Regions from separate parts of the Chryseobacterium sp. IT-36CA2 genome, predicted to be linked through region 1. Evidence: riboswitches for the same ligand, from Rfam matches in the RefSeq annotation. Region 1 holds a riboswitch; each other region holds the start of a gene.

The links. A riboswitch is a leader RNA that binds a small molecule or an ion and turns the genes downstream of it on or off. The one in region 1 is predicted to bind cobalamin.
Region 2: another riboswitch for cobalamin. It lies ahead of metE (5-methyltetrahydropteroyltriglutamate--homocysteine S-methyltransferase); the one in region 1 lies ahead of ACM6F9_RS04780 (TonB-dependent receptor plug domain-containing protein).
Region 3: another riboswitch for cobalamin. It lies ahead of prpB (methylisocitrate lyase); the one in region 1 lies ahead of ACM6F9_RS04780 (TonB-dependent receptor plug domain-containing protein).

What each region holds. Positions count from the first base shown of each region.
Region 1 is NZ_CATKPG010000011.1:869,467-872,746, reverse strand. It holds gene ACM6F9_RS04780 (TonB-dependent receptor plug domain-containing protein) at 1-1,717, opposite strand, end outside; cobalamin riboswitch at 1,749-1,927, opposite strand; gene ACM6F9_RS04775 (T9SS type A sorting domain-containing protein) at 2,064-3,280, opposite strand, start outside.
Region 2 is NZ_CATKPG010000022.1:399,922-403,201, reverse strand. It holds gene metE (5-methyltetrahydropteroyltriglutamate--homocysteine S-methyltransferase) at 1-1,731, opposite strand, end outside; cobalamin riboswitch at 1,906-2,092, opposite strand; gene ACM6F9_RS16580 (Lrp/AsnC family transcriptional regulator) at 2,288-2,749, shown strand; gene ACM6F9_RS16575 (hypothetical protein) at 2,836-3,280, opposite strand, start outside.
Region 3 is NZ_CATKPG010000023.1:430,474-433,753, reverse strand. It holds gene prpC (2-methylcitrate synthase) at 1-506, opposite strand, end outside; gene prpB (methylisocitrate lyase) at 493-1,401, opposite strand; cobalamin riboswitch at 1,846-2,039, opposite strand; gene ACM6F9_RS18905 (hypothetical protein) at 2,289-2,855, shown strand; tRNA gene ACM6F9_RS18900 (tRNA-Arg) at 2,953-3,026, opposite strand; tRNA gene ACM6F9_RS18895 (tRNA-Pro) at 3,059-3,133, opposite strand; tRNA gene ACM6F9_RS18890 (tRNA-Ser) at 3,148-3,232, opposite strand.

The sequences.
Region 1 (3,280 bases):
ATTTTTTTTCTAAAGTTGCAGAAACACCCATATTTAAAAGAAAATAAGGATCTATAGCATCTGATCTCTTTTCATCACTTGTGGTATAGGTAATACCATTCAGGAGTGCCTGAGCAAAAAACTTAAAGAAACCATATTCATAATCTACATTTACATTTCCTCTGTGCATAGGAACGTAAGGTCTTTGCATCTTTGTTTCTTTGTCAATAGATTTTGCATAATAGTATCCTGCATTCGCGCGGATTTTATGATTGCCCAGCTGTTTGCTGAAAGACAGTTGAGATTCCAGTCCGTAAGATTCAGATTTATTGACATTGAATGCCTGCCAGTAGCCCAAAGCAGTTGGAAGCCATACAATAAGATCGGTCACATTCATATAATAAGGAGACAAAGTAAGTCTGAAATCCCCTACTTTGAATTCATTTGTCATATCTACCTGAGTAGAAGTTTCCGGTCTTAAATCTTTATTTCCTCCCGGTTCATAATAAATATCATTGAAGGACGGATATCTGAAGTTTTTTGACACATTCACACTTACATCATACCATTTTGCAGCACTCCATTTTCCGGAGAATGAATACATCAACGGTGAGTTTACATCTTCCACAAAATCTTTCTTGAATCCACCTTCAAAACGAAGGTCTTTCGTCGCAAAATACCTCAACAATCCTGATATTGAGCCCACATTTCTGCTGACACTGGCTATTCCGCTTTGGTATCCTTCTCCTTTATTGATCTGAAATTCTCCGATAATATTAAAATTCCATTTTGAATTCAGGAAATAATTGAAATCATTTTTAAAAATATAATTCTTCCCTGTTCCGCCACTGGATTTAGGCAGATTTAATGAACCGAAATACTGAAAATTCTCCTCTGTATAAGCCGCTTTAAGGGAATTGCTGAACTTTGCTTTGTTCCAGTCCCAGGAAAGAAGACTTCTTACACTTTGCGTTTTATATTTCGTTTTTGTTCCCGTTTCCTCATACACAGGATAATGCTGTGAAGAATCAAAAAACTGGCTCTGCCACGAAATTTTATGATCATTCGTTATTTTATAGGATGCTCCTACATTGAATGTTGTATTGTAATAATTTCCGTTTCTGTTGATGTAATTCAGATCACTTACCTTATAATTATTTTCACTTACAGAATAATTTCCGGAAGCTTTAAAACTGAACTTATCATTGCTGTAAGAACCTTTTATAAAATTATTATAGGTATTAAAAGAAGCGACTTCTGAAAATAAGGAACCATGGAACCCTTTATTAAAATCAAGGGTATTATTCAGGTGGATACTTCCTCCGATAGCACCACTTCCGTATATTACACTTCCTCCGCCGGCTTTTATTCCGATCTGATCGTAGCCAAACAAAGCAATATTATTGATATCTCCCTGTCCCAAAAAGTTGGAATTGATATTAATTCCGTTCCATACAAAAGCGGTCTGCTGTGCGGTAGTTCCTCTGAAAGATGGTGAAGAAACAGCACCACGGCCATTTTCTTTGATAAAAACCTGCGACTGAAATCTCAGGAGTTCGGAAAGGTTACTGGAGTTTTTCTCAGCATCTTCTGCCGAAATTGTTTTTACAGGATGAAAAAGCTTCACCCTATTCATCTGGTTGTCGAAGACATAAATAGTATCTATGGCTTTCTCTTGTCCAAAAAGAAAACAGCCATATGATGAAAAAAGCAGTACTAAAGATCTTTTTATATCCATACTTTTTTACTTTTCCTCCGAAAGCAATATGTTTTTTAATTATAATTCTGGCAGGTCTCCTGACTTTCGCATTCTGCTCCTTCCCGTTTTAAGACAGTGGCTTTTTGCAGAAACTTTTGTTGCGATTTACAGTTGCGGGGACAGTCCGGGAGTTACACCCGATTCCCTTTTCATTCCAAAATACTGGAAACCAAAATTTTTGCAAAGATAGTTTTTTATATGTATTCGCCAAAAAACCACCCTACGCTTAAAAAAACCTATCTTTTTAATTCAGTAAATAAAAAAGAACAGCCGCTTTCAATATTGAAAACGGCCATTCATCCCACTACTTTACTATTTATATATGTTATTTTTTTATAAACTTATAGCTTTCCTGTTTTCCTTCCTTCAAAGAATATCTAAGAATATAGTCTCCTTTTGACAAGGATGAAACATCAATCTGCCCTTCAACAGTATTGAATGTTTTCACCCTTTGTCCAACCAAATTATAAATTTCAGCTTTCTCTATTCTTCCTTTTCCTTTAAAATAAAGCATATCAGCTGTCGGATTAGGATAAATACCTATGCTGTTTTTCTCTTTTACAGTATCGTTCACTGATAAAAACGCTGTAATATCCAGATAGAAAGCGATCATCTGCCCTGAAGCATTCGTCCCTGTTCCGGCAATTTTCTTTCCGTCCTGTGAAATGGCCAAAGGAAGTCCCATCGTTACTCCATTGGTTGCAATTCCTAAGGATACGGCATAATCATTCAGATTGATCCTTCCGGTAGATGAAGTCCAGATAAAGCCTTCTCCCGACATAGGAGGTGCTCCAAATGCTCTGTAAAATCCAATTACCACTTTCCCATCAGCCGAAATCCCTGTTGCCCCTCCTTTGAAACTGAATGAGGCATTAGGATGTGTTATATAAGTAAGTCCGCTTACAGCATTCCATACATAGGGATTAGGGTTTGCTGACCCTATAATGGTATTCCCGTCTGCAGAAATTCCACCTGCTTCGCCTACATTATTTCCGTTATTATCAGTAATAAAGCTTTCTACCCCATCCTGCCATTTTGCACCGCTTCTGGTACCTGTTGGTTCATCCTGCCACCCAACAATCACCGTTCCCGCTGCATTGATGGCATTGGCTCTTGAGCTGCGTCCAGGAACCATACTTCCCAAATCTACCATTCCGTTTGCCTCATCCCATTTTACAGCGTGTGCATTTGCTGCGGTAAGAAAACCCAGACCTACAATGGTATTTCCGTTTGTAGTCATTCCCCAGGTAGAGCTTACACTTCCGTCCCATCCGGTGGGAACAAGCCCTCCTCTGTTTACCCAGGTAGAACTCGCTACATCATAAGTTGATATTTCATTGAATCCCGTGGCCGCATTGGTAATGGAAGACGAGATTTTAGTTCCGTCATTGGAAACAATAGTTCTTCCCGCAGCCGGATATCCGTTTGATATTGAACCTATCTGTACAAGTCCCCCGGCAGTATCCCATTTGTAGACTCCTCCGGCACTTGTATGCATACTTACCACTCCATTATCCGAAACTGCTCCTACATTATAATTTC
Region 2 (3,280 bases), on a different contig from region 1:
ATCACGTACAAAAGACCATTGTAAAATCGTAACCGGACCTGTCAGCATTCCTTTTACCCATTTTTCAGTCTGGGATTGTGCATATTGAGACCAATAAACCGTCATAGGAGTCGGGCGGGAAACATCACCAAAGATCACAGGAGGTTTTACACAACGGCTTCCATAGCTTTGTACCCATCCGTTTTTAGTGAAAACAAATCCTTCCAGCTGTTCTCCGAAGTATTCTACCATGTCATTACGCTCAAATTCCCCGTGAACCAATACATCAATTCCGATGTCTTCCTGCCAACGGATTGTTCTCTGAGTTTCCTCTTTCAGTAAAGTATCATATTGTTCTGCGGTAAGCTCTCCTTTTTTGAATTGTGCTCTCCAGCTTCTTACCTCTGTTGTCTGCGGGAATGATCCAATGGTTGTGGTTGGGAATAAAGGAAGCTGCAATACTTCCTGCTGTTCTTCTTTACGAATTTTGAAGGTATTTATTCTCTGAGCATCTTTTTCGGTAACAGCATTGGCTCTTTGCTTCACCTGATCATTATGAATAAGAGAAGAGGTTCTTCTGCTTTCAATTGATTTTTTATTTTCTTCGAATGCTTCAAGAATCTGTTCATTTTCTGTTCCTGCTGCCAGTTCCTTAAGGGTAACCACTTCCGCCACTTTTTGTTTGGCAAAAGCCAGCCAGTTTTTGATTTCAGGATTAAGACTGGTTTCAAAATCCAGATCACACGGTGAATGAAGCAATGAACATGATGGTGCGATGAAAATTCTTTCAGATCCTAATTTCTCAACTGCTTTTCTGATGAAAGACAGCGATTTTTCATAATTATTTTTCCAGATATTTCTGCCGTCAATTACCCCTAATGAAAGACTTAAGCTTTCCGGAATAACATTCAGTATATCATCCAGCTGTTCAGGATTTCTTACCAGATCAATATGTAGTGTGTTCACCGGAAGTGAAACAGCAAGCGATGCATTATCCTTTAATCCGTCAAAATAAGTGGCAACAATAAATTTCAGTTTCGGGAAACGTTTTCTTATTTCAGTATATACAGAAAGATAAATTTCTTTTGCTTTTTCAGTTAAATCCAATGCCAGAAAAGGTTCATCAAACTGAATCCATTCAGCACCCTGATCCTGAAGCTTGGTTAAAATTTCTGTGTATACTGGAAGAAGATTTCCGGCAAGATCTAACTTATCAAATCCTTCTTCTTTTTCCTTTCCTAAAAGAAGATAAGAAACCAATCCGATAATGACAGGTTTTGCATTGATTCCAGCTTGTTTTGCCCCAGCAAATTCATTGAAAATTTTGTCTGAGCTTAATTTAAACTGCTGGTTTTTATAAAATTCCGGAACGATGTAATGATAATTGGTATCAAACCATTTGGTCATTTCCATTGCTGTGATATCCAATCCATCTTTCTGATATCCTCTTGCCATGGCAAAATAAAGATCCAGTTCAGAATTGTTCTTCTTAAGCACAACTTCATGATAGCGTGTAGGGATTGCTCCAACCACAAGGCTCATATCTAATACCTGATCATAATATGAAAAATCATTACACGGAATAAGGTCTATTCCGGCTTCTTTCTGAATATTCCAGTTTTGGTTACAGATATTTCTTCCGGTATTCAGAAGTTCTTCCAGAAGGATTTTACCTGACCAATACTGCTCGCAGGCTTTTTTGAGTTCTCTTTTGCTACCAATACGCGGATAGCCCAGAATGTGAGTTTGCATTTTTTAAAACTTTTTAATTAAACTTATTGGAAAAGTCCTTTAAAATGCTTCTTCATGTTTTTGCGGAAGAAATTTCAGGAAAGTAGTGACATAGCAGGCAATGTATTTCCACTCGATAGAAAATACATATCTGATATATCATCTGTATGACCCAAAAGCTTCAGACCGCGAAAGCATTGTCAATTCAGTAAAGGCAGGTCTCCTGACTTGTAACAGTTTCCGTCATCCTTCCCGCTTTTGGCAGTGGATATACAAGGACAGAAACTTTTGGTGTGTTACTTACAGTTGCGCGACAGCTCGTGATTCTCACACGATTCCCTATTAATCTACCTTAAGTAAAACCTTTCCTGTTTGATGAAGTATCTATAAAGAACTGTACTTTTACCTTTAACAACTGTCATCAGTAAAAGTTTTTAATTTTGTGTAAAATTAGCAATACAGAATAAAAGCACAATCAATAAGAAATAATTAAGCAAATTAAACTTTTAAAAATTCAAATAAAAGCATATAATTCTTTACATTTGACTGTTTTAATCATTTAAAAGAATAATATTCTGTGGAACAACTCGATAATAAGGATTTACAGCTGCTCAGGCTGCTCCAGAAAAATGCCAAATTGACCGTTAAAGAACTGGCAAAGGAAGTGAACCTCTCTACTTCACCTGTTTTTGAAAGGGTGAAAAGGCTGGAACAAGATGGTTTTGTTAAAAGATATGCTGCAGTTCTTGATGCTGAAAAACTGAACCGGGGATTTACTGTTTTCTGTCAGATCAAATTGAAAATTCACGACAGATCTGTGGGTTATGATTTTGTAAAAGAAATTTTAGAAATTGAAGAAGTGGCTGAGTGCTATAATATTTCCGGAGATTTTGACTTCCTGCTGAAAGTTCAGGTAAGAGATATGAAACATTACCAGGATTTTGTATTTAATAAACTGGGATCCGTAGATTCCATCGGAAGTACTCATAGTACTTTTGTCATGGCTGAAGTGAAAAACAATCATGGATTAACGATATAGATTTCTCTTATAATCCAACCACTCTATACATAAAAAAATCCGTCATTATTTGACGGATTTTTTATTATTTTGAAATTTTCCAGCGATTAATTGGCTGCCGGATCAATAAGTACTGTTGTTAAACCCAATGATTTCAACAGGTTTTTGTTGTCAAAAAGTAACGTTGCATAATGTTTTCCTTTCTTAAAAACCAGTTTTGAACCTCCTGGAAATTCACTGTCTGCTCCCAGCTTCTGTGTTTTTGCATGGTATTTACTGAATCTGTTTTTACTATCCTGCAATGTACTTTTATTCAGAATAAGACCAAAAGGAAGTCCTTCTACCACTAAAGATTTATTATCTGAAGTAGTGAAAAACATCTCATTAACAGTATTATCTTTTTCCAGACTGCAATATAGTTCTAAACCGGTCTTCATGGGCCATTTTGCATACTTTTCCTCATTGGCATCTTCATAAAAAACGGTTTTTATGTTCAATGCTTTTGATATTTTATCAGTAGTCTGCGGGAAGACAAATTCTGAATTTTTGTCT
Region 3 (3,280 bases), on a different contig from region 1:
AGGAAATGCCCGCCGATAGTATCATCATCCGTTTCTACGTTGATTTCTTTGCCATTATGCGTATAGTGATACCAGTATAAAAGCCCGGAACTGAATGATGCCAGTAATTTGTCTGCAATATCTCTTGCCCCAGCCACATTGTGATCGTCTTTTTCAGGCTGGATACTTCCAATTGCTGAAACCATAGAACGCATAACATCCATTGGATGCGCCGCTGCCGGAATACTTTTTAAAATATTTCTTACAGAGTGGGGAAGTCCTCTCAGGGATTTTAATTTTGCTTTATAATTTTTTAATTGAGCTTCAGTAGGCAGCTGACCATAGATAAGCAGGTAAGCTACTTCTTCGAATTGTGCTCTCTCTGCAAGATCCAAAATATCATAACCTCTGTAATGAAGATCATTTCCACTTTTTCCTACACTGCAAAGAGCGGTATTACCTGCTGTTACTCCGGAAAGAGCTACACTTTTTTTAGGTTTAAATGTTGGTTCGCTATTCGTTGACATGAGTATTTTGTTTAAAAAGGTTATCTAATTTTTGTTCATAATCGTGGTATCCAATACTTTGATAGAGTTCTTCTCTTGTCTGCATTGTATCCAGCACATTAGCTTGCGTCCCGTCTTTACGGATATGCTGGTATACATTCTGTGCTGCTTTATTGGCTGCTCTGAAGGCAGAAAGAGGGTAGAGGACGAGCCCTACGCCAGCATTTTTTAATTCTTCTACAGTGTACATTTTGATCATCCCAAATTCTGTGATATTAGCCAGTACAGGGATCCCAGTAGCATCAACAAATTTTTGATAAAAGCTTAAATCAGGCACGGCTTCGGCAAAAATGAAATCTGCACCAGCTTCTTTATAAGCAATGGCTCTTTCTAATGTTTTTTCCAGACCTTCATTCGCAAAAGCATCTGTTCTTGCTCCAATCACAAAATTTTCATCGGTGCGGGCATCTGCAGCGGCTTTAAGTCGGTCTACCATCTCTTCTTTGCTTACGATTTCTTTGCCGGGACGGTGTCCGCAGCGTTTTGCACCCACCTGATCTTCAATGTGAATGGCTGCTGCTCCTGCTTTAATTAATGATTTTATAGTTCGGGCAACATTAAAGGCAGAAGGCCCAAATCCTGTATCAATATCTACCAAAAGGGGTAGATCACAAATATTAGTAATACGCTGAACATCGATGAGTACATCATCCAGAGTAGTGATTCCTAAATCAGGAATTCCTAAAGACCCTGCAGCAACACCTCCTCCTGAAAGATAAATAGCATTAAAACCAGCCTGCTGCGCCAATAATGCATGGTTTGCATTGATGGCTCCTACAATCTGGAGGGGATTTTCTTTTTCCATGGCCTCCCGGAATTTTAAGCCGGGGGACTTCCAGTTTTCATTTTTGATCATTTTAATATGTATTGTTGAGTTGAAATTTGTTTGTTAGTGAAGAAACAGAAAATCTGTTAAGACTTAGCTTTTGAGTAAAAAAGAAAAGGAGGTAAATGAATTGAGAAAGCATACAGTCGTGCAGATGTTGAGAATTTTGAAAAATTCTGATTGTCCGGGTCTGTAAAATAAACCTGTTGTGACTCCACGAATAATTAAGATTGCTTTGGTACACCATCACTTTTTACATTGATTAAATTCAATAAAAAGTTCTCTGTAAACTTCGCGGTGCTTTATGAAAAAAGAAAAATTACGGAAAGGGGGATACGAATGAGCTAAAAAATCATGAGAAGCACCTAATGTACACTCATATTCATCTCAAAAAAATAACACAGTTTGATAAAAAAGTTATCGCACTATATCCATATCGCATCATACCTGACTGTAAGCTTCAAATCGCGAAAGCATCGTCAATACGAAATAGGCAGGTCTCCTGACTTGTAACGGTTTTTATCATCCTTCCCGTATGAAAGATATACAGTGGATATCAATGGATAAAAACTTTTTGTTTGTTACTTACAGTTGCGCGACAGTTCGTGATTTGCACACGATTCCCTTTTAATACACAGCTAAGTGTAACCAGTTTCGGTTGATAAAGAAGGTTTTAAGAACTCCTTGGTGGTAAATATAAGTATTTTATAATAACGGAAAAGATATTTTATGTAATCAATAGTTTTTTTTAATGTAATCTATTGAAAATGCGTAAGTTGTGATGTGTATTTTAGAAGAGAAAGGGATGAATTGTGTTGTTAAATTAATATAAAAGATAACCGGAAAATTAAAGATAGTTAATAAATTTACTGTTCTTCTTTCATTTTATAAATTTTATTAATCATATATAATTGATCATGGTAGACATTGTAGAATTTAAACAAAACTTGGGTTTGAGTGACATTCCGGTAGAGCTGGAAAAACTGATCTATTTCCAGAATACTGTTTCCTCGTTTGAAAACTATTCACAAGGTTTTGGTGTTTTAATCGATAGTAAGTCTGGATTGAAAAGCTGGAGTGATGACGAAAATTTTTTGAATAGCATGCTGCCTTTTGCTCAGGCCAATGGTTCCGGTTCATTCTATGCCATCTGGAATAATGGAACGGATCAGCCTTTACATAAAATGCCTGTTGTAGTTTTTGGAGATGAAGGAGGTGTTCATATTGTTGCTGAAAATATTGTACAGCTTTTACATTTACTCACTTTTGACACTGAAATTTCAGTAGATTTCGATGAGGCTTATTTTTATAAAGAGGAAGACGATTATGAAGAGAGTGAAGATTTAAACAAATACTTGACGTGGATGAAAGGAGATTATGGTTTAAATCAAATTGAAGAACCTGACTTACTGATTAAAAATGCTCAGGCTCAATATAAAGAAAGTTTTGATCAATGGTTTGGGCAATACTTTACAGATAATTAATCTTGTATTAATAGTTTCTCTGTTTAAGATTTTTATTTTTGATCAATGAAAACCATGAAAAACAAAAAAGACTTACTAAAAATAGTAAGTCTTTAAGTGAGCGCGAAAGGATTCGAACCTTTGACCGTCTGCTTAGAAGGCAGATGCTCTATCCAGCTGAGCTACGCACCCATTGAGTAGTTTTGAGAAAACTACTAAAACAGTCGGGGCGGCAGGATTCGAACCTGCGACCTCCTGGTCCCAAACCAGGCGCGATGACCGGACTACGCTACGCCCCGAGTATATAAATGAGCGGAGGGTAAGGGATTCGAACCCTTGCGACACTTTCGCGTCGACAGTTTAGCAAACTGCTCCATTAACCACTCTGGCAACCCTCCTTTTTGTTTATTTTTTAATGATCGTTGTTCCGTTATTGCGAGTGCAAA